DNA from 2 places in the Orenia marismortui DSM 5156 genome. Region 2 is predicted to be linked to the other one. Evidence: riboswitches for the same ligand, from Rfam matches in the RefSeq annotation. Region 2 holds a riboswitch; the other holds the start of a gene.
The links. Region 2 has a riboswitch for cyclic di-AMP ahead of OREMA_RS0105920 (TrkH family potassium uptake protein). Riboswitches for the same ligand answer to the same signal wherever they lie in the genome.

Region 1 (3,508 bases), 170 kb from region 2:
AAAGCTACAACCAAAGAAAAAATACCTGAAGTCTCAGCCACTGCTGCACCTAATAACATTACTATAGTAACATTATTGCTATTATCTTTATTACCTCCTACTGCTTCAGCACCCTTTCCTGCCGCATACCCCTGACCAACACCAGGGCCTATACCTGCAATCATAGCAAAACCAACAGCTATTACCGTAGCAGCCTGAATTATAGCTGTAGGGCTAAACTGTTCTAACCACTTAAAGAAAAGAAGTACTACATTTGATGTTTCTTCCATTCAATCCCCTCCTTCCTTAAATCATGGGAGATTATTCAATCTCTGTTGAAATATAAGTCATAGTTAACATTGTAAAGATAAAGGCTTGTAAGAGACCTGCAAAGACATCAAAATAAAGACTTGCTATCCCTGGAACAACAACTCCTACAACACTAAATAGCAATCCCATAATTACTACTCCACCTAGCATATTTCCAAACAAACGGAAAGAAAGAGATACAGGATCCGCTATTGCCCCAATTATGTTAAGTGGAACTAAAAATGGCATTGGCTCAAAATATCCTTTTATGTAAGACCCTATTCCATTATACTTAATTCCAGAAACATGGACAGCAATAAATGTAATTAGAGCTAAAGCAAAAGTAGTATTTAGATCTGCTGTTGGAGTATACAGGTTAAATAAATCTCTTCCTGGAATAACCCCTACTAAGTTAGCAAATGTTAAGTAAATCATTAGTGTTCCAATATAAGGAGCATAACCCTTTCGTCCTTTACCCATAGCATTATCTACTAAATTATAAATCGATTCTACTATAAATTCAGCTATATTCTGTAGACTAAATGGTCTAGGTTTTTTCTCTAAATTACGAGTTGCCAGCCAGGAGAAAACACCTAAAACAAATATAATTACCCAAGTAGTTGTAACTGTAGATTTAATTTGCAAACCAGCAATTTCAAATACTTTAGGAGCAAAAGCTTCCGAGTTAACTTCTTCAAGGAACATCTTATCAAATAGTTCAGTAAAGAAATTCATCTATTAATTCCCCTCCTTTCTTACAACCTCTTCTTTCTGTGGATAAGATTTAAATAAATTGCTTAATAAAATAACTATCTTAACAGACAACATACCAACTATAGTAGTTAGCAAGTTTACATCTGGTCTTTTTAGAGCTATGTAAAAAACAGTAAACCACAATAAATATCTGAATATATATTGAATAAAAACATAAGCTTGAGCCTTAATAGGAGGAAATTTAACAGCTTTTTGTAATGAATGAGATAATAAAATAAAATTAATAATACTCATTAGCCCTCCTACAAACCAACCAAAAGCACTTTTAAAATCAAAACACAATAGTATTAAAATTATTATTAAATTCAATAAAGCAGTCCATTTAACTATATAATTTTTAGTTTCTTTTAATTCTTCCACTTACTATCCCTTCCTATCTTCTTGCCCAGCTAATACTAACCTATAAGCACTTCTAAAACCAGTTAGTACTCCTAAAATAGTAAAAATAGCAAGAAAAATAATGTTAGTACCCAACCATTGATCCAATTTATTACCAAACCAAACACCAAAAATTATAGGCACTATAATGCTTATACCTATTTGTGATAATAAGCTTAAAGCCTTTAAAACGCCAATATTATCTTTCATTATTAATCTCCTATATTATGTATTAAATGAAAATCTTAATAAGAAAAATACTTTTTAGTATAATTAAAATTTATTCTCTTCTAGTTTACACAATATGTACCTAATTATACATAAAAACCACAGGAACATATATAGATATAGAACACCTGTGGAAAAGTATGTCCCTCTTTTCACATGCCTACGAAGTTAGCTGTCGGATTCGGGTAGAGGATACCCTACTGTTATTTGTAAATAATATCAGATTCACCCCAAAATTGGTTCCTCCGCTCCTTTAGGATTAGGCACTTTGCAATTTCTTTTCATTATACTATAAAATTATATTATTGTAAAGTTTATTTACTTTAATCAAGTTTAAAATTACTATAAAATACAAAGGCTTTGTTATATAAATTTATAGTTATTAACTTATTACTTAGACACCTCTCACTTTTAAAATTCCCATTATTAAAACTGACCAGTCAGTTTTAATAATATTATAAACATTTCTGTTAAATTTGTCAATACGAATATAAGTATAATAACAATACTTTTACAATTAGAAGATAAAAATCCAGGTACTAAAATACCTGGATTAATCAACTAAAACTCATATTTAATTTAATATTTAACTCTTTATAGTTAGCCACTTTTAGAAAAATTTACATTAAACTCTTTTATTATAATTAGTGTTAAGATTTACTATCCCTAGCTTAATAATTCCTATTAAAATAAATCCTAGCGAACTAAATATTAAAAATAATTGTTGAGATAACTCTGCTTCACTAACACCAATTGCAATCATCCCTAAAGAAATACTAATTAAATAAATAATCATAACTACCTGAATTTGATTCAATCCTAATTCCAATAATTTATGATGCAGATGACCTTTATCAGCCTTAAAAATTGGTCTGCCAGCTAATTTACGCCTTAATATAGCTAATAAAGTATCTATTATAGGGACTCCTAAAGCTAGCACTGGAATCAATAAAGTAATAAATGTTACACTCTTTAAAGTTCCTATAATCGAAATACTACCTAACATAAAGCCTAAGAACATACTTCCTGTATCCCCCATAAAAATATCGGCAGGATTAAAATTATACTTTAAAAATCCCAAAACAGCCCCAATAACTGTTAAAGCTAATATAACTGTTAAAACCTGACCTTGTTGATACGCAAAAATAGCTAAAGTTATAGTAGCTATAACTGAAACTCCTCCAGCTAAACCATCCAAACCATCTATTAAGTTAATTACATTAATAGTACTAATAATCCAAACTAAAGTTGTTGGTATACTTAAAATACCTAAATAATAAATACCACCAAAAGGATTACTAATAAATCTAATCTTAATACCAAAAGAAATCAATACTAAAGCTACTAAAACCTGTCCAAGTAATTTAACTTTTGCTGACAACTCATATAAGTCATCTAAAAGACCTAAAATAACAACTAAGGTTCCAGCAGCAATTATCCCTATAAATTTATCACTAAAGCCCGTCACTAATAAGGCAATTAATACTCCAAAATAAATACCTAATCCTCCTAAACTAGGAATAGGCTTAATGTTAATTCTACGTTTATTAGGATAATCTACTGCTCCTAATTTAAATGCCAGCTTTTTTACTTGTGGCATTACAAAATAACTACTTAATAATGCTAATAGTAATGGATAAATAAACATTTTACCCACCCCTTTCTAATTTCATAATAAGATTTGTTAACTAAAATTATTAAGTCTAACTATATTCTATGAAATTAGATCATATCTTTCAATTATTAATTTTTGGAATATTATTTAATCTCTTCTATCTTAATTCCAGCTTCTAACATCATTTTTGAGGCTAATTCATCTGGATAAGCTCCTTTAAATACA
Region 2 (3,508 bases):
AGCTATATCAAAGTTACTTACTCCTAAAGTCTTCATAGTATCTTCATCTGTTGCATCAGCCTTAACAGCATGAGTAACTTCAGTACTAATCTCCTGCACTTTTTCTTCAGCAGAATCAATAGCTAATACATCATAACCTTTACTGGCTAATGTAGTAGCTACACTTGAACCAAAACGCCCTAAGCCTACAACTATAAACTGTTTCATCTCTATATTTCCTCCCTATCCAACCAATATCTTCTCTTTTGGATATCTAATATTTGCTTTATTTTTACGCTCCCCAATAGCCACAGCAATAGTAAGAGGTCCTACCCTACCAGCAAACATAGTAAGAATAATTAAAATTCTACCTACAACTGATAAACCACCTGTTACCCCAGTAGATAAACCTACTGTACCAAAGGCAGAAACTGCTTCAAAGAATAAATCTAAAAATTCAGCATCTTCAGTTATAGTTAAGACCATAGTTACTGTTACAACTAATAATAATGCAATCAAAACTATTGATAGAGCATTATAGATGATATCCTTACCCAATCTTCTCTTATAAATCTCAATATCTTCTCTCCCTGTTGCTCTAGCATATAAAACAGCACCCAAAGCACCAAAAGTAGTTGTTTTAACCCCACCACCTGTTGATCCCGGTGAAGCACCAATAAACATCAGAATAATTGTAAAGAATATTGTAGAACTATTTAATGCACCTGTAGGCACTGTATTAAATCCAGCAGTACGTGGAGTAATAGCTAAGAAATAAGAAGCAATAGTCTTCTCTCCTAATGATAAATTACCTATAGTAGCTGGATTAGAATATTCTAAAACAAAAGAAACAATTGTCCCTACTATAATTAAAATTAATGTTACACTTAACACAAGTTTTGTATGCAATGAAAAGTTTTTAAAGCTTCTTTTAGAGTAAACTTCAGCAATTACAGCAAATCCAATACCACCCAAAATAATTAGAGTTGTAATTACAAAGTTAACTGTAATATCACCAGTAAAGTTTTCTAAACTGTTACCAAAAATATCAAACCCAGCATTATTAAAGGCAGATACCGAGTGAAAAATACCAAAATATAATGCTTTTCCTAAAGGCATATCTTTTAAAAATCGTAAGAATAAAATAAAAGCCCCTGTTCCTTCAATAGCAAAAGTAACACCTAAGACATACTTTACGATTCTAATAACCCCTGATAATTGAAATTGATCTAAATCTTGTTGAATAATTAATCTTTCTCTAAGAGTTATCTTCTTTCCTAATAATAAAGCAAATAGGGTAGACATAGTCATAATACCTAAGCCACCTATTTGAATTAAGCACAAGATAACAATTTGTCCAAACACAGTAAAGAAAGTACTAGTGTTCTCTACTATTAATCCTGTTACTGCTGTAGCAGATGTAGATGTAAAGATAGCATCTAATAAATTCATCCCTTGACCATCAGTTGTGGCTATAGGCAAAGTTAATAAAATTGCCCCTAATAAAATCACAACTAAATAACCTATTGATAGTATCTGTGCTGGAGTTAAATTGTGAATATTAAACTTATTTTTCATCTTCGCACCTCACTTTCCAATAAAAAAGACACAGGATACCTATATACCTGTGACTGGTCTCCTTTTTAACGCTGACGAAGTTAGCTGTCGGATTCGGATCAAAAAAGTTAACCCTATTAACATAAATGCTAGTTTATATTAAATTCACCCCAAAAAAATGGTTCCTCCGCTCTTTATAGATTAAGCGATTACATAATTAAATTATGTTGTTTATTATACTACAATTTAAAATTCTTGTAAAGCAATCATTCCTGAAATAACCTCTCTAATATCTATTTAACTATTACTTAAAACTTTTATCTATTGAACTAATACTCTAAGGTTAAAGACCTTAATTTTTTCTTCCAACTCGTTATTAATTTTATAATCTACCCTTTAATCAGTAAAATTTAATTCACTCTTTTACTATTAACCATATATCTGGCATCTTTTAGCATCTTAGCTATAGCAAAGAAAATCACTAAAAATTCTAACCTTCCTAAGAACATTCCTATTGTCTGCGTCCATAAGATTAATACTGGAGCATCAGGACTAGTAATCCCTATAGATAAACCAACAGTTCCTAAAGAAGAAGCAAATTCAAACATAGATTCTGCTAAACCATATCCATGAGCTAAATAAACTAGGATTCCAATAAAATAAGTAACCATATATAAATATATATAATTTGCTGTCTCACGAATATATTCTGCTTTAATATATAATTTCTGTTCTCCTCTCCAAATATAGTTCTCTACAACAGAATTTGGAGGCAAGAAATATCCTTTTAACTCCCACCAAACTGACTTTATCATTAAATAAATTCTATATAACTTAATACCACCTGCCGTAGACCCTGTACCTCCACCAATCCACATCAATAAAATCATAGCTAAGATACCAAATTGATTCCAATTGCTGAATACATCTAAAGAAAATCCTGTAGTAGAAATAGCAGAAACCACTTCAAAGAATCCCCGTCTAACTGTAGCAGGCAAACTTGTATATAAGCTACCTAAAGAAAAATAACTGATAATTGGAGTAAAGATAGCAATAATAAATAACAGCAATCTAATCTCACCATTTTTGAAAAAGACTTTGAACTTTCCTTTTAACAATGCAAAGTGAGTAGCAAAGTTAATTGTTCCCAAAATCATCAATAACCAAGTTACCATCTCTATAGGAAGACTATTCCAATGGCCAATACTGTCAACTTTTGTAGAAAAACCTCCTGTCGATAATGCTGGAATAGCATGATTAATAGCATCAAAGACTCCCATTCCTGCTATAATATATAGAATAGTCCCTCCAATAATATATCCAAAATAAATATACATAATAGCCTTAGTTGACTTCTTAACGTGAGGTAATAATTGATCACTTCTACCTTCTGCATTATATAAGCCAAAACCATAAGGATGCAATACAGAAGATAACATAACAACTATTAGTCCTACCCCTCCAAAGAATTGCATAATACTTCTCCACATCAAAAAAACATGGGAAGCTTTTGTTACATCAACCACTGATAAACCTGTTGTTGTCCAGCCACTGGTAGCTTCAAAGATGGCTTGAGTAAAGTTCAACTCCCCTGTTATCATAAAAGGTAAAGCAGAAGCTACAATAGCTATAACCCAAGATATTAATACTATAATCCCCCCCTCTTTCAAAGAAAGAGTAACCTCATCTTCAACAGAGGTTAATTTCCACAGTAGAAATCCAATGCCAAAGAATATAGCAGCTGGAATCAAAAATGCCTTTATATAAACTATCTCTTCGGGGTAGAATGGTAGTACTAACAACGGCAATAATAAAAAACCACTAACTGCCATTGTTAATATCCCAATATATTTTGTTATTAACTTATACCGTTCTTTAATGATGCTTTTATATCTCATCTTAAATTCCTCCGATTCTTACTCACCAGATAATGCAGCAAAAGCTTCTCCTTGCTTTTCTGGTAAAGTAATAA

Region 1: another riboswitch for cyclic di-AMP. It lies ahead of OREMA_RS0105085 (AtpZ/AtpI family protein); the one in region 2 lies ahead of OREMA_RS0105920 (TrkH family potassium uptake protein).

Annotation. Positions count from the first base shown of each region.
Region 1 is NZ_KB900617.1:1,139,061-1,142,568, forward strand. Features, by position in the region: gene atpE (ATP synthase F0 subunit C) at 1-269, opposite strand, end outside; gene atpB (F0F1 ATP synthase subunit A) at 301-1,023, opposite strand; gene OREMA_RS0105080 (ATP synthase subunit I) at 1,027-1,422, opposite strand; gene OREMA_RS0105085 (AtpZ/AtpI family protein) at 1,426-1,650, opposite strand; cyclic di-AMP (ydaO/yuaA leader) riboswitch at 1,810-1,944, opposite strand; gene OREMA_RS0105090 (glycosyltransferase family 4 protein) at 2,294-3,316, opposite strand; gene OREMA_RS0105095 (deoxycytidylate deaminase) at 3,427-3,508, opposite strand, start outside.
Region 2 is NZ_KB900617.1:1,308,753-1,312,260, forward strand. Features, by position in the region: gene OREMA_RS0105915 (potassium channel family protein) at 1-207, opposite strand, end outside; gene OREMA_RS0105920 (TrkH family potassium uptake protein) at 223-1,557, opposite strand; cyclic di-AMP (ydaO/yuaA leader) riboswitch at 1,612-1,754, opposite strand; gene OREMA_RS0105925 (TrkH family potassium uptake protein) at 1,947-3,434, opposite strand; gene OREMA_RS0105930 (potassium channel family protein) at 3,453-3,508, opposite strand, start outside.